DNA from 4 places in the Paenibacillus sp. LT-B23 genome. Region 1 is predicted to be linked to each of the others. Evidence: riboswitches for the same ligand, from Rfam matches in the RefSeq annotation. Region 1 holds a riboswitch; each other region holds the start of a gene.
The links. A riboswitch is a leader RNA that binds a small molecule or an ion and turns the genes downstream of it on or off. The one in region 1 is predicted to bind thiamine pyrophosphate.
Positions count from the first base shown of each region.

Region 2: it holds a riboswitch for thiamine pyrophosphate, as region 1 does, so the genes downstream of both, thiC (phosphomethylpyrimidine synthase ThiC) here and thiM (hydroxyethylthiazole kinase) in region 1, are expected to answer to the same signal.
Region 3: it holds a riboswitch for thiamine pyrophosphate, as region 1 does, so the genes downstream of both, ACWXW9_RS01390 (thiamine phosphate synthase) here and thiM (hydroxyethylthiazole kinase) in region 1, are expected to answer to the same signal.
Region 4: it holds a riboswitch for thiamine pyrophosphate, as region 1 does, so the genes downstream of both, ACWXW9_RS12930 (ABC transporter substrate-binding protein) here and thiM (hydroxyethylthiazole kinase) in region 1, are expected to answer to the same signal.

Region 1 is NZ_JBSQBM010000001.1:542,895-548,240, forward strand. It holds gene ACWXW9_RS02375 (sulfite exporter TauE/SafE family protein) at 1-74, shown strand, start outside; gene ACWXW9_RS02380 (DsrE/DsrF/DrsH-like family protein) at 109-597, shown strand; gene ACWXW9_RS02385 (metal-sensitive transcriptional regulator) at 674-940, shown strand; gene ACWXW9_RS02390 (hypothetical protein) at 1,127-1,474, opposite strand; TPP riboswitch at 1,549-1,658, shown strand; gene thiM (hydroxyethylthiazole kinase) at 1,712-2,530, shown strand; gene ACWXW9_RS02400 (YetF domain-containing protein) at 2,631-3,320, shown strand; gene ACWXW9_RS02405 (fibronectin type III domain-containing protein) at 3,583-5,346, shown strand, end outside.
Region 2 is NZ_JBSQBM010000021.1:46,324-51,669, reverse strand. It holds gene ACWXW9_RS22560 (Fe-Mn family superoxide dismutase) at 1-289, opposite strand, end outside; gene ACWXW9_RS22555 (alpha/beta hydrolase) at 544-1,581, opposite strand; gene ACWXW9_RS22550 (IclR family transcriptional regulator) at 1,881-2,624, shown strand; TPP riboswitch at 2,732-2,844, shown strand; gene thiC (phosphomethylpyrimidine synthase ThiC) at 3,027-4,814, shown strand; gene ACWXW9_RS22540 (hypothetical protein) at 4,920-5,072, opposite strand.
Region 3 is NZ_JBSQBM010000001.1:289,704-295,049, forward strand. It holds gene ACWXW9_RS01370 (hypothetical protein) at 1-131, shown strand, start outside; gene ACWXW9_RS01375 (hypothetical protein) at 133-687, shown strand; gene ACWXW9_RS01380 (hypothetical protein) at 674-1,663, shown strand; gene abc-f (ribosomal protection-like ABC-F family protein) at 1,868-3,421, shown strand; TPP riboswitch at 3,520-3,628, shown strand; gene ACWXW9_RS01390 (thiamine phosphate synthase) at 3,923-4,522, shown strand; gene thiO (glycine oxidase ThiO) at 4,587-5,346, shown strand, end outside.
Region 4 is NZ_JBSQBM010000009.1:73,903-79,248, reverse strand. It holds gene ACWXW9_RS12940 (bifunctional 2',3'-cyclic-nucleotide 2'-phosphodiesterase/3'-nucleotidase) at 1-1,594, opposite strand, end outside; gene ACWXW9_RS12935 (pyridoxamine 5'-phosphate oxidase family protein) at 1,817-2,251, opposite strand; TPP riboswitch at 2,519-2,628, shown strand; gene ACWXW9_RS12930 (ABC transporter substrate-binding protein) at 2,822-3,868, shown strand; gene ACWXW9_RS12925 (hypothetical protein) at 3,912-4,073, opposite strand; gene ACWXW9_RS12920 (MTH1187 family thiamine-binding protein) at 4,379-4,672, shown strand; gene ACWXW9_RS12915 (ABC transporter permease) at 4,669-5,346, shown strand, end outside.

The DNA.
Region 1 (5,346 bases):
TTTTGCGATACAGTTTAGTGGTGTTGATCCTTCTTACTGCCATTAAAATTTGGAGTTCCATATTAGGATTTTAAATAACAAAGTTGCAGTGAAAAAGGAGATTACAGGATGAATCTGGAACAGACTCAGCAAAAAACAACTATCGTTTTATTTAGCGGGGAGCTGGATAAGGCTATCGCCGCATTTATTATCGCGAATGGTGCGGCAGCTTACGACTATGAAGTGACCATCTTCTTTACGTTTTGGGGGCTAAACACGCTGCGTAAGGAAGAACTCGTACGCACGAATAAGGGGCTACTCGAAAAAGCCTTTGGCTGGATGATGCCGCGTGGACCCCAAAAGCTTGCATTGTCCAAAATGAATTTTGCAGGACTCGGCCCGCAGATGATCAAGCATGTCATGAAAAAGCATAATGCGCTTTCCCTTCCGCAGCTTATCGAGCTGGCGCAAGAACAGGGGATCAAGCTGGTGGCCTGTACCATGACCATGGATCTACTAGGACTACAACAGGAAGAGCTGATGGACGGTTTGGAATATGCCGGAGTAGCTGCCTATCTGGGGGATGCTTCGCAGGGTAAGGTAAATCTATTCATTTAGGATGTCCTTATTATTTTTTTGGTTTATAATATACCTATACATGTATATGATTAAATCAAAAAGGAGTGTATACCTGATGGATTACAATTATAGTGATGAACTGAAAACACGCCTGAGAAGAATTGAGGGTCAGGTGCGTGGGGTGCTTCGTTTAATGGATGAGGGACAATCCTGTAAGGACGTAGTAAGCCAGTTATCCGCCGTACGCAACGCATCCGATAAAGCGATTGCCCAGATCGTGGCAGAAAATCTGCAACGTTGTATATTGGAAGAACAAGAGGCTGGTGGAGATACAGATAAACTTGTTAAGGAAGCGATCCAGCTTCTCGTAAAAAGTCGTTAAGGAGCTGTAGTCCGACTTGAACCTCAGAATGGGTAGGGCAATATTATTTCCCGAAATTATTGCCCTCAATCCATAAGGGCTGCTGAACATAAGTCCCTAAAACTCGATTAAAATACACTCGATTATGAGAGGTTTCTTTCGTGACCTGAATACCAAAATCCCCATTTCCCTTGGATATGATTTCATTTAAATGAATACTAGATTGCTGAACATCACGTTAATATGGTTAGAAAGCTGATCCAGTTCAATGCCAAAAAAGCGGGTATCCCAAATCTTATTGTACATAATCTCTAATCCATGGTATCGACTGCCTAATGAAATTGGGTGCTCTAAATTACGTGAAACGCGAATCCCTGAATTGATTGAACGAAGGATGATGTTCCTTTCAATGCGGTTGTTGTAAGCGGGCAATGAATAAGAAATACCGGAGAGAGGAGAATCCTTAATGAGATTGCCCCATACTTCGGAATCACCCTGTATTTTTGTAGTATGGTTTTGGAACAATATAGTAGAAGAAACAATAGATGGGTCCAAAAGCAAACCTCCAAACGTTTTTTACATGATCAAAATATCTATTGATTTTTGTATGACGAACCCGTAACATTAGAAAAAAATATAACGGGAGCCTGTGGAAGCAAGCTGAGAGTACGACTAAGCCGTCGTAGACCGTGTGAACCTGTTGGATAATGCCAGCGTAGGGATATAAGTGTATACATATGTATAGGCCAACAGTCTTTCACAGGTTCCTGAAGAAAGAGGGTTGGTTTTTTTATGTTAGATCAAATGGCTTTGTTGCTACAAAATATGCGGGATACGAATCCGCTCGTTCACAATATAACCAATGTGGTCGTCACCAATTTTACGGCAAACGGACTGCTCGCGCTCGGCGCTTCACCAGTAATGGCATACGCCAAAGAGGAAGTCGCAGATATGGCCCGAATTGCGGGGGCGCTTGTACTTAACATTGGTACGTTAAATGAAGAACTTGTAGAGTCCATGATTATGGCTGGTTTATCGGCTAATGAACATGGGGTACCTGTGCTGTTAGATCCCGTGGGCGCGGGAGCGACCCCATTCCGCACAGCCTCCGCTCTCCGGATTCTGGATCGGGTCAAGGTGGATATTGTTCGCGGTAACGCTGCTGAAATTGCACAAATCATTGGCGAAGACATACAAATTAAAGGTGTCGATGCTGGAGAAACAGGCAATTTGAATATTTCACAACTTGCAGTCAAAGCAGCCCATCAACTGAATACGATTGTTGCAATCACCGGCAAAGAAGACGTCATTACCGACGGCCGTATAGGGTGGATCATTGAGAATGGCCATAGCATGCTTACCAAAGTTACGGGAGCTGGTTGCCTATTAACTTCGGTGCTGGGCGCTTTCGCTGCTGTCGAAAACGACAGACTTACTGCTGGCATGGCAGCACTTGCCGTATATGGCGTTGCTGCTGAAATGGCAGCAGAACGAAAAGGTGGGGAAGGACCAGGAAGCTTTCAGATCGAGCTACTTAATATGCTGTTCGCGGTAACGCCGGACGATGTGCTCCAGTACGGTAGGGTGCGCGCATTAGAGCGGATATTCTGAACACAAGAGTATAGAAGGTGAAATGAACCACTGTTTATATAGAAATGGACAGGTGTAATAACCCGTAAGGAGAAATAACTTCTTGCCGGGAGGTGTATGTATGGAGGTATTCGTCACGATTGGTGTCAAATTGATCATCAGCTTTTTTGGTTTGTGGATTATTGCTTTTATTACAGGGCGGAAAACCCTTAGTCAGTTAACACCGCTCGATTTTTTAACGTCATTGGTTTTAAGCGAAATTGTGGGGAATGCACTATACGACGATAAGGTGAGCATTAGGCAGCTTTTGTTTGCTTTGGCACTGTGGTGCGCGCTGTCCTACTTTTTTGAGAAGGCAACGACCCATTTTGTAAGATTTGGATATATGGCGGAGGGCCGGACTGTGCTGCTCATCGATAAAGGCAAGGTTAATCAAGAAATGCTAGAAAAATACGATATTGAGTATACACAGTTACTTTCCATGCTTCGGCAGCAAAATATTTTTTCTCTTCGTGAGGTCAGGTACGCCACGTTGGAAACGAACGGCTCACTATCAGTCATGCGCAAACCCGAATACGAGCCGCCAACCGCTCAGGATATGGGGATAGGTGTGCAGCCTGATTTCTTTTCCGTTACGGTCATTGATAAAGGAAAGCTGCTGAACGAATCCATGAGGGGCAAGAAAATCGATATGGAGCAGATTAAAGCAAAGGTCCGGGAGCAAGGATATGGTGATATCGACGAGATCGCCTATGCGGAGTATAGCGAGGATGGAACACTGTACATTGTTCCGATGGGAGAGAAAACCTAATTAGACCAGGTTGGACCAGACATAAATTATCTTTTAGTATCCGCGCTGAGCGCGGCTTTTTTTATGTATACAAGTCCAGTTCTTGGCTTGGGGCATGAGCTTGTACTATTAGCCTAAACATTTCCTTTAAATATTCCGATAACATTTAAATGAACGTCTATTGCTTATGCTAGGCTGACATGGCTGGATTACAATAGGAGGATTTTGTAATCTTACCAACTGGTTTGACAAATACATATTGTTATCAAGGAGTGCACAGATCATGAAAAAGAAGGGATTGCGCCAATGGATGGCTCCGTTCGCAACGGTTACTCTGATTTTGAATACGGGATATGGCATCTTGGGAGGAACGGATGTAGCGGCGAGTGCGTTGCCTGCCAAAGAGCATAGCTGGAATTTGAAAAATCCGGGTATAGAGCAGTCACATGCAAACATATTAGCAGGTCAAGGGCGCTATGCGAAGGTTGGTTCGGGTACAGGCGTGACTACGCTTACAGAAGTAGATGGTCAAAGAACCTATATTAACAGAATTATAAAAACGTTGGCGAACCAAACAGCTGCTGTGAGTATTGCACCTGGAGAAGTAAGCCATTTGACAGCGGTTCCGGCAGATACAACAAAGATGAACTTGTCTTGGACAAATCCGACGGACACCAATTTTGACCATGTAAAGGTCAGCGTCAGCACGGACGTATATGTAGATAACATCAAAAGTAATTCTTATATGATGAGCGGCTTACAGCCTGATACAACATATAACTTTCGCGTGCAGACGGTGGATAAGAGCGGAAATGAATCTCAAGGGACTTCAGTACAGGCCAAAACGGCTTCTGTTGTTCCTGTAGATAAGACACCTCCAGGAGAGGTGAGCGGGCTGACAGCGACGAATTTGGGTTACAACGCTTTTACTGTGAATTACATTTTGCCCAAGGATGCTGACCTGAGCCAAGCGATTATCTATCTAAATGATAGGGAAGTGCAGCGAACCTTAGGTACGTCCTACACGTTTAGTGGCTTGATCGCTTCCACTAACTATACCGTAACGGTCAAAACAGTGGATAAATCCGGAAACGTATCTGGGGGGGTTAGTATTCCAGTTACAACCCCAACAGTCTCCGTCGATACTTCGTCCGTGCCAGATGTGACTGGAGCGACAGTGACGTCCGTTGGTAATCAGAGTATATCCATTTCCTGGACGAGACCCAGCGGGATTAGTACAGTTAGTCTATATCTGGATGGGCAACTGATAACAGATTCATCAGGAACGACATATACGTTCACGAACCTGAAAGCAGCTCGGTCGTATGGAATTACGATTAGGTCCAAGCGGAGCACAGGTGCGTTGTCCTCTGGCGTGAAGCTGAGTGCGACGACTAATTCGAGCACCAGTACGTCGGAAGTAACCAATCTTGAGGTAGACAGCAAGGATGAAACCTGGATAAAAATCACCTACGATATTCCGAGTGAAGCGCAGAGGGTGAAAATATATGTTGATAATGACTATCGTGGGGCTACAACCTCTGAGTCCTACAATATTACGAATTTGCGTGCAGGACGCTGGTATGTGATTAAGGTAGTAGCAGTAAAAAGCAATGGAGGGGAATCTTCAGGTGTGAGTTTGTCGGAACGTACGGATACTTCCTATTCGTCTTCGTCATCTAGTTCATCAGACTATGAGGAAGCAAGAGATTTGATGAGGACTGCGGAGAATAACCTGAGTGCATCCAGTTGGCGTGCTGCCAGAGACGCAATTAGTGATCTGCCAAGCGGGTCGCGTAAAAGTGATCTGCTGGATCGACTGGAAGCTATTCGCAATCGTGTGTTTAATACCAGCGGTTCATCAACCACGACAAGTACAAATACAGGTACAACAACCTCTGGCTCAGCGTCGGTGTACTCCAACAATGCGGTTGCCCCATACGCAACTTCATTCACCCTCACACCAGGAGCTAAATATGCTTACGTGGATGGTCGCGCTATGTCGATAGATCAGGCCCCGCAGATCATAAATGGGGTGACGATGGTT
Region 2 (5,346 bases), on a different contig from region 1:
GCGATTGCCTGGCTTGTGCTTGTGCAGCAGCCGACGTTTGCTCCCATTGACGATGCCACGCCTGATCTGCCGGATCGAGGGCGCTTCGCTGCTCTTCTAGTAGCTCTATAGCGGTGCGTTCCGTCTGTTCGAATACTGTCCTCCAGTCATCCAGCAGCCGTACGTAAGCAGGCTCCAGGCCCTCTGTAGCGGACTTAATCACTTCCACATGCCAGCTTTCCTGCTGCTTCCAATGCCGGATTTCCTCCAGCACACGCAAGGGCAGGAAAGACCCGTAAGTACTCAGCATCATTTTTACCTCCCGTATCCCACTATGGCTATCCGGGCTGGTCCCAAGAACCTGACCCGGATGCATACGTACCCAGTATATTCGCCGTCTCATCGGGAATATGTCTACAAACTCCCCGGCTCCGGCGCGATATGTAATGTGGGGCAATGAATACATAGCTGGATGCAAAAAAGAAGCCGCGTTGCGGCACGGGTTAAGTGTCCACAGACGGGCTTCTCCAGGTTGAAAGGAGTATGGCTACTAAAATAGAACCATTACTGCGTAGTCGTTTGTTTACTGGCATTAGCGATAGTTTTCTTGTCCTCCAACTCTTGTACACCGCTTAAAAACGTCGATACCCGCCGCAAATACTCACGTGGATGCTCTCTGAAAATAAGCTCATGCAGCCCGTTTTTGACAATCCACACACTGGAAAGGGGGTTGGTTTGATTGGCAGCGAGCTTTTCCGCAATTGGGTAAGGAGCTTTTTCATCCTGCGTCCCATGCACGAACATGATCGGGAACGGATAGTTTTCTGCTTTGACCTCTTGATATGGAATCTGATGCAGGCTGGTACCGTTCAAGACTGGAAACAGCAGCTCCAGAATTTCCAGAGATGGATGGCGCGGCAGATCAATTTGATTATGAATGTTATGGTACAGCGTATCCGGCTCCAGCAGGAAGGTGCTGTCCAAAATCATGGCGTCCACATCCTTGGTTTGCAAGCCCGCCTGAAGGGCGGTTCCTGCTCCCATCGAGAAGCCCCATACGATAATCTCCGAGGAGCCGCGTTGCTTCGCAAGCTGGATGGCCCCGAGAAGCTGCTGGGATTCCGCTTTGCCTCCGGTTGCGACGGCTTTGCTATTTTGTGATGCGAATCCGTAATCGAACATGACAACGTTAAAATTCAAACGGTGGGCATAATGCGCCAGATCATACATCGGAATCCAGCTTTCTTCGCGGTTGGCCCCATAACCGTGGCTGAAAATAATCGTTTTCTTCGATTGATCTGCGGGGATATACCAGCCCTGCACCATCCGGCTACCGTCCTTGGCGGGGAAGCTGACTTCCTCGTAGGGCATGCCTTTGGCCTGCATCGGGTTCGAGTACAGTGGCGCGACGGTTGGATTCGTCAGTACCCATGCGATATAGGCGTGCAGGGTAATAAAGCAAAACAACAGAAAAAATACGACCGACAGCAGCAAGGCAATGACAACATGCTTGATCCGCAGCAGCCGGGGGTTGATCAGTGGGGTGGACGGCTCCTGGACAGCATGCTGTAGCTGAGAGCTGCGCTGGGATGTCGAAATCATGTAAGAGCCTCCTTATATAAAAATGAACTTCGTTTCATAGAATTCTAGGTACAATTCCACTTGAAAATGATAGTTTATGTCCGTATAGATACCTATTATCGTATGATGCGTGTTATCCAAAGTCAACGGCTGAACCGGAAAAGTAAAAATGATGCAAAGATTTGTCGATGTTTGTTCTCGTTCTGTAATATGGCTGTCACAAAAACATTGGTTTACAGTAGCCGCGACTATTCTATATAATTTATGTAACCATGTTTCATGGTGTGAAACGAATATGGAACAAAGAGGAGCGGTTCACAATGGAAGACCGTAAATTAACGGTTCGCGCCGTGGAGCGTGCGCTTGATATACTGATGTGTTTTACCGGAGATTCCGATCTGGGTCTAACAGAGATTGCTTCCAAAATTGGTTTACATAAAAGTACCGTTTATCGGCTGCTGACCACGCTGGAGGATCGGGGTTTTGTCGTTCGGAATCCTGCAACGGAAAAATACCGGCTCGGCATTCGGATATGGGAGCTATCCACCCATCTGTCACAAAGCGACGAGCCGGCGATCCTATTACAGCCAGCGATGGAAGGATTGCGTGACCGTCTGGGCGAAACGGTCAGCCTATACCTGCGCGATGGCAGCATGCGTATCCGCATTCAGGCCGTGCAGAGCAATCAGGCGATCCGCCGCGTTGCGCCAGTAGGTGCAAGCATGCCGCTGGCTGTAGGAGCCTCCAGCAAGGTGCTGGCGGCCTTTATGCCGCCGCAGGAGTTGGAAGCCCTGCTAAGCGGGGATGAATGGCCGCCCTTGGTAGACCCGGAGGTCTATAAGGCTCAATTGCAGGATATTCGTGAAAAGGGCTATGCGACCAGCTATGAGGAGCGGGAGCCGGGCGCTGCTGCTGTGGCTGCGCCTATCGTGAATCGGAAGGGACAGGTCGCTGCGGCCTTGTCTGTATCCGGCCCGGTCAGCCGACTAGCACCCGAGACGCTGCATGATTTTGCACCGATTTTGATCGAGGCGGCAAAGGAAATGGGGCTTATGCTTCCATAATCCTTGGGAAAAGGGACCAGAGAAGGGTTGCCAAAGCCGTAAATTTGAAGTAATCTGATGGGGATGGCGGGTTGTCAACTATAGCCGCCTCATGCGAATAGAATTATCACAGTTACTGGGGGAGCCTGTAATGCTGGGCTGAGATGGAATCGCACTAGATTCCGGACCCTTTGCACCTGATCTGGATCATACCAGCGTAGGGAAGTAATCGGCCATTGAAATGTATACGTAGCCGCTGTCTATGGCAATGCATCGGAGTATGATTCCGCGTGCGTAGCCGTCTGCATAGCTGTTTCGTTAGATTAGCCGGTTCCCTGGGGAACCGGCTTTTTTGCATAGATAGCCAGCCTGGGGATGGTTCCGGATCGGTGTGTCATTTCATCGAAACGGGAGGAATGGACAATGAAACCGACAGAAACAGAAGGAACAGCAGGGAACGCAGTGGATGAACAGACAGGAGGAGTGAAGCCCTTTCCGGGGAGCCGCAAGGTATATATTCAAGGCTCGCGGCCGGACATTGCCGTACCGGAGCGTGAAATCGCCCTGCATCCCACACATACGCCGCAGGGCACGGAGCATCATGAGCCGTTGCGTGTGTACGATACGAGCGGTCCCATGACCGATGAAGCCTATCAGGTTGATATCCGTAAGGGCTTGCCTCCATTACGGCGAGCCTGGGCACTGGAACGGGGGGATGTGGAGGTTTACGAGGGGCGCGCCGTCAAGCCGGAGGATAACGGGTTGAAGCCCGGCTCCAAACGGGAGACGGCTGAATTTCCCGGCGTCACCAACCTTCCGCTCCGTGCGCGGCAAGGGCATAGTGTAACGCAAATGCATTATGCGCGGCAAGGGATCATTACGCCCGAAATGGAATTTGCGGCCATCCGCGAAGGGGTGGAGCCTGAGTTTGTGCGGCAGGAGTTGGCGGCAGGACGAGCTATTTTGCCTTCAAATATCAATCACCCGGAAAGTGAGCCGATGGTGATTGGTCGTCATTTTCACGTGAAGATTAATGCGAACATTGGTAATTCTGCGGTTACGTCCTCCATCGAGGAGGAAGTGGAGAAAATGACCTGGGCTGTACGCTGGGGCTCGGATACGGTCATGGACCTGTCCACAGGCCGTAACATCCATACGACGCGTGAATGGATCATCCGTAACTCTCCTGTGCCGATTGGGACTGTACCGCTATATCAGGCACTTGAAAAGGTGAACGGCGAAGCCGAGGCGCTAACATGGGAGCTGTATCGTGACACGCTGATTGAGCAGGCGGAGCAGGGCGTGGACTATTTTACCATTCATGCGGGCGTGCTGCTTAGGTATATTCCGATGACGGCAAGCAGAATGACGGGAATTGTGTCCCGTGGAGGGTCGATCATGGCGGCTTGGTGTCTTGCGCACCATCGGGAGAACTTTTTGTACACACATTTTGAAGAAATATGCGAAATTATGAAAGCCTACGATGTGGCCTTTTCCCTCGGAGACGGTCTACGTCCAGGCAGTATCTATGATGCGAATGATGAAGCACAGTTTGCTGAGCTGGATACGTTGGGCGAGTTAACGCAAATTGCCTGGAAGCATGATGTTCAGGTTATGATTGAAGGGCCGGGACATGTCCCGATGCACAAAATCAAGGAGAATGTGGACCTGCAAATGGAGATTTGCAAGGAAGCTCCCTTTTATACACTGGGACCGCTCACGACGGATATTGCACCTGGCTATGATCATATTACCTCGGCTATCGGGGCAGCGATGATTGGTTGGTTCGGGACGTCCATGCTGTGCTATGTTACGCCGAAGGAGCATTTGGGTCTGCCGAACAAGGATGACGTTCGTGAAGGTGTTATTACGTACAAAATTGCGGCACATGCTGCCGATCTGGCAAAAGGCCATCCACGGGCGCAGCAGCGGGACGATGCTTTGTCCAAGGCACGCTTTGAATTCCGCTGGCGCGACCAGTTCAATCTTTCGCTCGACCCTGAGCGGGCCTTGTCCTACCATGATGAGACGCTGCCAGCAGAGGGAGCCAAGGAAGCACACTTTTGCTCGATGTGCGGTCCCAAGTTTTGCAGTATGCGTATCACGCAGGACATTCGCGCCTATGCGGCGGATAAGGGGCTGAACACCGAAGAAGCGGTAGCTGCCGGGATGCGTGAGAAGGCAGAGCAGTATCGGGATGCCGGACAGTAAAAAACGCATAAATAACAAAAGCCGTGGTTCTCTACAGATGATGTAGAAAGCCACGGCTTTTTAGCTTATGTAAAGCGAGATCATGCAACCGGATAAACGGATACTTTATTTTTTACCCATTTTCTCATTCAAAATGTCCTGAAAGCTGAGCTTCTTCTCCGAGCTGTCTTCTTTCTTCTGCATACTCACTGCGTTGGCACGTTGGTATTGGTGATGGAAAGGCATCAAGGTGTGTACAGTTAAATTCATTGTATTCATGTGGGTTGTTCCTCCAATTCCATTTTGTCAAATTCAGATTAAGTTGCTTAGGACGTCTGTATAGGACTATTCGTATGTACTTGATGTCGTAATACCGGGTAGACTGCTTGGTAATGTTTCAATCATTATAAACGCATTTTTTCAAATTAAAACGCTTTTGACATAAAACAGGAAGATGGTCATATGTGTCCAAAATGAGGATTAGGTGTATGGTCATTCTGAGGGAAAATGTGCCTAGGTCCAGAACAAGGGCCAGAGGCCCGTTTTCATAGTT
Region 3 (5,346 bases), 250 kb from region 1:
ATATGTATTCTGAACCGTTCGAGCCCGATGTATCAGCCCTCGATGCCTCCTCTTTATATTCCATGCATCCACAGCGTGATCAGTATGGAGAAATAAAATCCATGCGTTTTGAGAAATTGGGGGAGGACTGAAGTGGTTCAATCTATATCCAAGCTGTTGGGGGCACTGCTCGCTGTATTGCTCTTGTACATAGTGCCCGCAGCTCAAGCCGCTGAACGACAGGACGATATATCCGGATTAAATACGTATCATTCAACCGTACGTTTTGTTGATATGGTGAGAACCAAGGGATATATTACACCGACGATGTATAACGATTTTATGCGTGAGCTGGAGCTGACGGGTAATACGTATGAGGTTGAATTGGAGCATATGCACAAAAAATATGTACCGGACTATTCAGATGCTGCGAAGCCGGATAGCTTTCTCGGCTACTATTCCTCCGTATATGACGGATACTATAACCCGCAAATCTTGCCTGTACTGTTCCCTGACAATCAGCAGGCAAAGTCGGATCAAACACGTCGATATACCATGATCTCAGGAGATTATTTTACAGTGCGGGTACACAATACGAATCGGACTCCTGCGGACTTGTACAAATCATGGCTCCTTGGTGGGGCAGATAGCGGAAAACCGGCGGTTACAGCTTCTTACGGGGGCATGGTTCTGAATGAAGATTACTGATTTTGCAGTTATATTTATACTGCTCTTTCTGCCCTTTGGCGTGGTTAGTGACCTGCGGGTGCAGAATCAGCGCGAAGTACAGCAATTGGAAATGAAATATACCTCGGCGCTCCGTACCGCAGTTCAGGATGCAGGTGTCGTGCTTTCACAGAATGAGCGTCAGGAACGAGAGGCTGGGTATGGATCGGACAAGTTTTTTCGTGTAGATAAAGAAGAAGCGCTGCACACGTTCCTGCATACCCTTTTTCTTAATATGGGGATTGATGGGAATCCAGTCGCGCAACGTGCACTATTGGATTATATGCCTGCCCTTATGGTTCTGGACTATGACGGCTATTATGCGTTCGCTTCCGAATCTTACACAGATGAGCATGGACAAGCTGTCCAGGGACCCAAATGGAGTGAAAAAAAACCTTATGCCTACGTTGATTCAGCAGGTAACAGTGTAGGGTTTACTTTGGACAATTATGTACATGCCTATGATGCTCGGAATCACAGGTGGATAGAGGGCTTTCAGAAGGAACTTCAGGGACAGACAACGATCTCGTTGCTTAATGACCCGGAAGCTTTTGAGCAAGTACGACGTTCTACCATTGTCCACAGCATTCAGGAGGATCTGGGCCGACTCATTAATCTCCATAACGAAAAGGCAGCACATAATGGTGTATCCTATACTTTCACGCTACCGCTCATCTCGCAAGAGGAATGGTATAACACTGTAGATGATGTGGGGCTGATGGCGTTTATCCAGGGAATTCCGGTTGGAGACAGGTACTATAATAACTATGGGTTTGGTGGCGGAAGAGTCGTGAGGAAGCAAGCCATTATCGGCGGCGTAGAGCCGGATACCGGAATGAAATATTTTTACAGAGATTCTTGTCCAGCTCCATTTAAAGCGACAGAGCGTTTTACGGATGAAAAATCTGCGGCAGCCGCAGGGTATTTTGAATATAAATGTTATAATGAATATAAATAAATCTTTAAACAATCTTTAAATAAATCACTCCTACGAGTGGTTTTTCTTTTTTTATAAGCAGACAATATCAAAATCCTTCAAATTCACCCATTTTCAATATTCCGATAAGGCTACTGGATGTGCTACAATAAGGCTTTGAAAGAAATGCATATGAAATAAGAACAGTCGGCATTGCCGATGACAATAAGGAGCCAAAAACAGCTTATGAGTTTATTGACTGTAGAAAATGTATCCCATAACTTTGGGGACCGCGCATTGTTTAAAAATGTATCCTTCCGATTGCTCGGAGGGGAACGTGTAGGTTTGGTGGGAGCCAATGGTGTTGGTAAATCGACACTGATGAACATTCTGACCGGAAAATTGCTTAAGGATGAAGGCAAAGTGGAATGGACTCCACGTGTACGTTATGGGTATCTGGATCAGCACACCAAGCTGACACCTGGCAAAACCGTGCGGGATGTACTGAAGGATGCCTTTCTCCCGTTGTTGGAATTGGAAAAGGAAATGATGCAGATCACTGACAAGATGGGGGAAGCTTCTCCCGAAGAACTGGAAGTGCTGCTGGAAGAGATGGGTGAAATTCAGGAGCAACTGGATATGGGGGATTTTTACCTCATCGATGTGAAAGTTGAAGAAATGGCGAATGGATTGGGCCTTTCCGCGATAGGACTGGATCGGGATGTATCCGCACTTAGCGGTGGACAACGGACCAAGGTGCTTCTTGCCAAGCTGCTGCTGGAAAAGCCGAATGTGTTACTGCTGGATGAGCCTACCAACTATTTGGATGTAGAGCATATTGAATGGCTTACACGTTATCTGAAGGATTATCCATATGCATTTATTCTTATTTCTCATGATACTGAGTTTATGAATCAGGTCGTTAATGTCATCTATCATCTTGAATTTGCCAAGATGACCCGTTATTCAGCCAACTATGAAAAGTTCCTTGAAATGGCGGACCTGAACAAAAGCCAGCATATTGAAGCTTATGAGAAGCAGCAGGATTTTATTAAGAAACAGGAAGATTTCATTCAACGTAATAAGGCGCGCGCCTCTACGTCAGGTCGGGCGAAGAGCCGTGAGAAGCAGCTTGATCGAATCGAGCGCATCGATAAACCGGAAGAAGCGGCTAAACCAACATTTCAATTTAAAGAAGCACGTGCGAGTGGGAAAACGGTATTTGAGGGTATTGATTTTGAAATTGGCTACACCCATGCCCTGTTGCCTAAAATGTCCATGACGATTGAACGTGGCGATAAAATTGCGATTGTGGGCTATAATGGTGTCGGTAAATCGACATTGCTCAAAACCATTCTGGGAAAAATTCCGCCGATTAGCGGCAAGACCTATCAAGGGGATTTCTTGCAGCCAGCTTATTTTGAGCAAGAGGTACGCGCAGAGAAAGTTACACCGATTGAGGATGTGTGGAATGAATTCCCGCACTTGAACCAGCATGAAGTAAGGGCACATTTGGCGCGTTGCGGTTTGAAAAATGAGCATATCACCCGTCCACTATCCGCGCTCAGTGGTGGTGAGCAGGCCAAAGTCCGCCTATGCAAACTGCTAATGCGGGAAAGCAACTGGGTGCTTTTCGATGAGCCTACCAATCACTTGGATATCAAAGCGAAGGATGAGCTGAAACGTGCCTTGAAGGAATACAAAGGAACGGTACTGCTCGTATCTCACGAACCGGACTTTTATGAGGATTGGGTAACCAAAACGTGGAATGTGGAAGAATGGTCAAGTAAAGTCAATTAAATTAAATTAAATATCCAGTTTTGTACCAAGCTTCACAAGAAGCAGGGTTTGCAGGATTAGGAAAATATGCTAAGCTATCTTTAGCTGATACAATAAAATAGTTACACTAGGGGAGCCGCCCATGCGGCTGAGACGGAATAAATGGATTTCGGACCCTTTGCACCTGATCTGGGTTATGCCAGCGTAGGGAAGTGAGCGCCGTACAAACGAGGTAACGAATTTATTACTTTGTTTGTACGTGGGACGATATACGTATACGGATATAATGGTCCGTTCGGTTATTGGACGTACGTTAAACCACTTCCTTCGGGAAGTGGTTTTTTGCGTTTTCGTTCGTGTTCATATGTTCGTATTCATATACCGTACCCCTTCATTTTTTGCTGGTAAACGTGGCTAGTCCATACCGTATGGCACGATATGAGACTGTAAAGATACAGGGTCAGCTTACAACTATTTAGTCCATTGTGAGGTGAGAAAAAGATCGAATTGCACGTAATTACGATGGAAGGCAATTCCGATGCATATGCACATACTGCCCAAGTGGCTGCTGCTATTCATCCATATGTTCATTATGTACACGTGCGCTTGAAGCAGAAGGGTGCATCAGAGATGCTTGCTTTGACCCGCAGTATGGTAAAGCTGGGAGTTCCTTTACAGAAAATTGCAGTAAATGACCGAATGGATGTTGCTTTGCTGACCTCCGTTGGAGCTATCCAGCTACCGGCTAACGGATTACCTGTGGCAGCTGTCAAAAGCTTACTTTCAGAGGATACGCGCTGTGGGGTGTCGGTGCATTCCTTGGAGGAGGCACAGGCTGCTGAACGGGCAGGAGCGCATTATGTACTCTATGGACATGTGTATGAGACTCACTGCAAGCCTGGTGTTACTCCGCGAGGTATAGCACAGCTTGAGCGCATAAGCAGGTTATTGAGCATTCCTGTGATTGCTCTAGGCGGCATACAACCACGCCATATTCACGAGCTGTATACTGCGGGTGCAAGCGGGATTGCCGTAATGTCCGGCATCTGGGAGGCAGAGTCCCCTGTTGCGGCTGCGATGGCGTACAGGCAAATGGCGGATCTGGTAGTTCACAGCCTGTAGTGGTGAAACGGAAGCAGGAGATCGTTGCAAGCAGAATCGTAAGTGGAGGGGAGAGATGAAACATATGCCAGAGATAAAAACAGAGGCACCAGCCATTGGACACGCTGAATGCTTGGTCATTGGTGGAGGTGTCATCGGTAGCTCGATTGCTTATCATATGGCCAAGGAGGGGCGCAGTACGATATTGCTGGAGCGCTTCATTCCAGGCGAGGGAGCCTCAGGAGCTGCGGTCGGGATGCTGGCAGCAGAGAGTGAGGAATTCACCGACCCGGAGTTGGCACAGTTCGCTCGCACAAGCCGGGATGCATTTCCCGAGCTGGTTCGTGACCTGGAGCGTTTGTCTGGTGTTTCGGTGGAATTCCGTACAGAAGGATTTGTGACTCCCTTCCGTTCGGAAGCAGAGGGGCAAAAACGCTGGAATGCGGCTATTGCGCAAGAGGTTGATCATCCTGTGTGGTGGGATGCCAGAGAATTGGCCCGCAGAATTCCAGGTTTGGATGGTCAAGTGATCGGGGCTATATACCGATCAAAGGAGACGCAAATTTCTCCTGCCCAGCTTTGTCGTGCTTATACGGGGGCAGCTGTCGTACTGGGAGCAACAATATGCTCTGGTACACAGGCGGAGCAACTCGTAGTACAGAATGGGCGAGTTTGTGGCGTACAAACAGACAGTGGTTTTTTTTCCTGCAAACAGGTCATTATTGCTGGAGGCTTGGATAGTATGAGACTGCTGGAGCAGGTCGGTTTTGAATATCCGCTTTATCCGGTCAAGGGTGAGGCTGTTTCAGTCTCCTTGAAGGATCATCCACTGGAATATACCCTTT
Region 4 (5,346 bases), on a different contig from region 1:
TTCCCTTGGCATCATATCGTGCAGGCTGAGTCACATCAATCTGGTAATTCACGCCGTCAATGACATCAAAATTGTAGGTAGGGAAATCTTTGTTAATCAGCGATTGTTCCTCGGTTTTCTTTGGATCGATACGGTTGAACTGGCCCGCAGACCATTCCAGCCATTCCTGAATTTCAGCACCGGTAACTTCTACGGCCTGAACCGTGTTCGGGTACACGTACAGATCGGACACGTTTTTAATGGCTATCGTGCCTTCAGGAATGTTGGTATAATACTCGGCACCATTTCGACCACCAGCCTTGAATGGGGCGCCAGCCGACAATACGGGAAGATTTTCGTATTCGGTCCCTTTAAGATGGTTTTGTACGTACCATTTTTGTGCATTCGTCACAATCTGAATGGATGGGTCATCCTGCACTAATGCAAAATAACTGTTAATCGGTGCGGTTGTGGTTCCCACCGGTTGACGAACATAATCCAGCGTTCCTGTATGCTCTTCCTTGATCGCATCTACCAGTTTAAACTCAGGATTCATCTGCACAGTCTGATTTTTGGTACTCACAACCGGACGCACTTCAGACTGTGAATTTGTTACGTTCCACTCGTATTTTTTCTTTTCCAGGGTCAGGTCAATAATGCCTAGCTCCTTGCCCCATGAGGAAGCTTCTACAGCTGGCACACCATTGATAGTTCCTTTATCCAGGTCTACACCGCTCATTTCTTTAAAATCAGGGCCGGGGAAGGATTTATGCGCGTGTCCAAATAAAATAGCGTTAATTCCGTCTACCTTGCTCAAATATTTAACGGCATTTTCCATCATCGGAGTTTGCGGTACATCCTCATAACCTGTGTGTGCCAGCACAATAATAATGTCAGCACCCTCGGTTTTCATTTGTGGAATAAACTTTTTCGCCGTTTCCACAATATCCTTGGTAACGACTTTGCCCTTCAAATTACTTTCATCCCACTGCGTAATTTGTGGTGTTACCAAGCCAATCACGCCCACTCTGAGTGGATGAACTTCACCCTTTTCATCCGTCACTTCTTTATCCAGAATGCGATAAGGGGTAAAATAATTTTTAGTGCCTTGGCCCCCATCATCGTAATACACGTTCGCATTTACGTAAGGGAAATCAGCTCCCTTGAGCGATCTTTCCAAAAAGTCGAGACCATAGTTAAATTCGTGGTTCCCCACCGTAGCCGCATCATAGTCCATCAAGTTCATCATCTTGTAGACCGGATGGACACCGCCTTCTTTCTCGAAGGTTTTGCTTCTGGCCATATAATCACCCAGTGGATTGCCCTGCAACAAGTCGCCGTTATCGAACAACAGGCTGTTTCTCGTTTCACTGCGCGCCTGCTGGATCAGTCCAGCTGTGTTAATCAAGCCATATTCGTTCGTTTCCTTGTCCGCATAGTAATCGTAATTCATCAAGGCCGCATGAATATCCGTTGTTTCCATGATCCGCAAATTCACTGTAGCGCTATCCTTAGATTCGCTGGCAGCCCAAGACGGAGCGGCTGAAAACACCAGCATACTACAGGCTACGACGGCTGCTGTAAACCCTTTAAACCATTTTTTATGAAATAACAAAATATATCCCTCCTCATTAAGGTGTAGGCCTCATACACATACTTTTGCACATATATGTAAGTTTAGAACCCACCATTCCTATTTTAATCCAACGCGGGACAAAAGAGTAGTCATTTACCCTATTTATTTATGAAAAAATAATTAATTTTCCGAGAACTTAAAAACCAGCAAACCTCCCAAAAAACTCGGAGAATTGCTGGTTTTCTCATACTCTATCCGTTTCTATTTTTCCCACACCTGACGTCCGGTTTGCTTGCCCACATACTCAATTCGAGTCGGGTTTACATCCAGAATAACATAATCGGGGTCATCCGGGCCGGAAAACCATTCCTTCAACGAATCATTCCACACTTGTTTGCGCAGTCCCTCGTCAGCCGTTACACGGACAGTCGCCTCAACCTCTACGACTTCCTTTGTACCGCCAACCTCATAGCCCAGCAGCAGATAAGCGTTTGGGTTGTCCTTGAGCTCCTCCACCTTATGTGTTTTGCGATCTGTCGCCAGATGGATGTTCAACCCTTCGTTAAAAAGAGCCATATAGCGTACCTTCGGCTTGCCGCCCTCCACCGTACCCAACGAGCAAAATTTGTTGTTATCCAAAGCCTTTACAATGGCTTGTTCCAGTTGGCTGCGATCCAATGTTTCCGTTTTACCCACGGTACAACAACTCCTTTTCGCAAATTAGAATTCCTTTGAAGGCCCATGCCATGATCCAACACCAGCTCATCAAACCATACCTGCGCAGCTATTCTGAAAAACAACTTTAAGCGATTGAATCATGGTCATTATCAGAACAAAGCTCACAGTAAAAGTGTACCCTGTCGTTTGGCAAATGAACCGTCACTTCTTCCCCAATGCTGGACAGACCCGCCTTCTAGGCATATAATCGTCGTAGTAAACCCGAATTGAATAACCCATTCGACTATACAATGCCAGGGGTGCTGGAATCGGCCGGCTGAGAGTGTGTCCCAAGACACTGACCCTTACAACCTGATCTGGGTAATGCCAGCGTAGGAATGCTTAAGCAAGATGCGCCTTTTCTTTGACCAGGCCCATCCCTTACTTTGGTATATACATGCGCAAGCGTCCCGGAACATCGGGGCGCTTTTTTTGTTGAAGATGATGTTGTTGGAACAGATAGCGTCCGGCAGAAGTTATTATTGTGAATTGGGAAACATAAGCTGTCTGATCCGACGGATTACGGGTAATAAAGGAGAGAACACAACGATGAAGCGCATGAAAATGTTAAGCCTTGGGCTGATCAGCCTGTGGTTCATGGCCCTGACCCTGACCGCCTGCGGCGGAAGCTCCCCCTCTGCACCACAAGACGAGACTCCTGCCACCAACACCCAAGCATCCTCCCCGACAAAGGGACTCAAGGACGTTAAAGTCGTGCTCGACTGGACGCCAAATACGAATCATACGGGCCTCTATGTCGCCAAGGCCAAAGGGTTTTATGAAAAAGCAGGCTTGAATGTCCAGATCGTTCAACCCGGCTCAGGCGGAGCCGATCAAATGGTTGCTTCCAATGCTGTACCTTTTGGTATCAGCTATCAGGAGGGCGTCACACAGGCGCGTTCGCAAGGGGTACCGCTCGTATCCATCGCTGCGGTCATTCAGCATAATACATCAGGCTTCGCAGCCCCGATTGACCGCAGGATTAAGAGCCCGAAGGATTTTGAAGGTAAAACCTACGGCGGCTGGGGTTCTCCCGTAGAAGAAGCGGTCATGAAATCCATCATGGACGCAGACAAAGGCGATGTAAGCAAGGTGAAGATCATCAACATGGGCAATGCCGATTATTTTACAGCCGTGAAGCGGGATATCGACTTTGCCTGGATTTTCTACGCATGGACCGGGATTGAAGCCCAACTACGGGGTGAGCCACTGGATATGCTGTATGTAAAAGATTATTCCAAAAGTCTGGATTACTATACACCTGTCATCGTGAGCAACGAACAGACCATTAAAAATGATCCTGAGCTGGTCAAGTCCTTCATGGACGCAACCGCTCAAGGCTATGAATATACCATCGCTCACCCGGAAGAAGCCGCAGATATCTTGACCAAAGCGGTTCCGGAGCTGGATAAAAAGCTGGTGCTCGCCAGCCAAAAATGGCTAAGCCCGCGTTATCAGGACGATGCCACCCAATGGGGCGTACAAAAAGCGGAGGTATGGAAAAACTACTCCGACTGGATGTACGAGCGCAAGCTGCTCAGCAAACCCTTGGAAGTGGATAAAGCCTTCACCAACGACTTCCTGCCTAAGCGTTAATCATTTTGTTAAAACGCTAAATTACCAAATAAATAAAGTCGAACTAGGGACGTGCACCAAGCGCCACTACGCGGACGGATGGTGCTTCCCATCGCTGTTGTACCCAGACTTCTTTTATAAATATCCAGAGGTGGAATCCGGGCAAGGTGATGCTTCCGAAGCGCGCTTCTACAGCACCATTCCGCCCACTTCGTTCTCGTTCCACTTGGTTTGTTTTTTAGTTTCGTCTTATTCTAAGCGCTAAGTAGGTGCGCTTGTGTGTAAAAAATGCCGTACAACCACTTTAAAAATAAGGTGCTTTTAAGGCGGTTGGCAGCGCAGCGGTTCATTTGAATCTGAAGAAGCGAAGCGCTCGCCTTTGCCGTGGGATTCTTACCTTTTAAATTTATTCAAAGAATCCCACGGCAACAGCGATCGTAAGATCAAATGAACCGCGGAGCGATCTCTTAACCACCTTAAACCACCATATTTTCCCAAAAAAAACTGCAAATAAAGGACAGGTGAATTCACATGGCTAACACACTGCTCAGTATTCAAGTGATTCCTAAAACCCCAAATAACGAGGACTCTTATGCATATGTAGATAAAGCGATTGAAGTTATTCAGCGCTCTGGTGTCAAACATCAGGTGAATCCATTGGACACGACCATGGAAGGTGAGCTGGATGAGCTGCTGAAAGTGGTTAAAGACATGCACGAGGCACTGACAGAAGCGGGCAGTCCAAGTGTCATTTCACAGATCAAAATCGCACATAACCCGCAGGGTATCAGCATGGATAAGCTGACCGAGAAATATCGCCCATGAACCCGAAAGGCAAAAACGCATCCTGGTGGAAAAGCGTATGGCCGCCCCTTGTGGCGGTCCTCTTCTTTTTAGCGGCCTGGCAGGGAGCGGTTTCCTATTGGCATGTGGAATCATGGATACTGCCTGCTCCGTCCCTGATCGTGCAGGAAGGAATGGCCCAATCGGCGCTGATTAGCGCACATACCTGGGCTACCGTTCGCTTAACGCTGGCGGGATTTGCTATCGGTACAGCGACAGGGCTACTGATCGCTATCGTTCTTCATACCATCCCTTTTCTCAAATCGGCTCTGTACCCGCTGCTCATTCTTAGTCAAAACATTCCGACCATCGCTCTCGGCCCGTTGCTGATGGTGTGGTTTGGTTTTGGCGTGTTGCCCAAGCTGATGGTGATTACACTGGTCTGCTTTTTCCCCGTGGCTGTAGCGGCCATGGACGGGCTGACACGGACGGACCGCACGATGATGAGCTATATGCGCATGTCGGGCGCAGGCCGAATGGCTATTTTTATGAAGCTGGAGTTACCACATTCCCTGCCACAAGTATTTTCGGGCATCAAGATTGCCGCCACCTACAGCGTGATGGGGGCAATCATTGCTGAATGGATCGGAGCCAGTGAAGGAATTGGATATTATATGAATCTGCAAAAATCAGCCTACCGTACGGATCTGATTTTT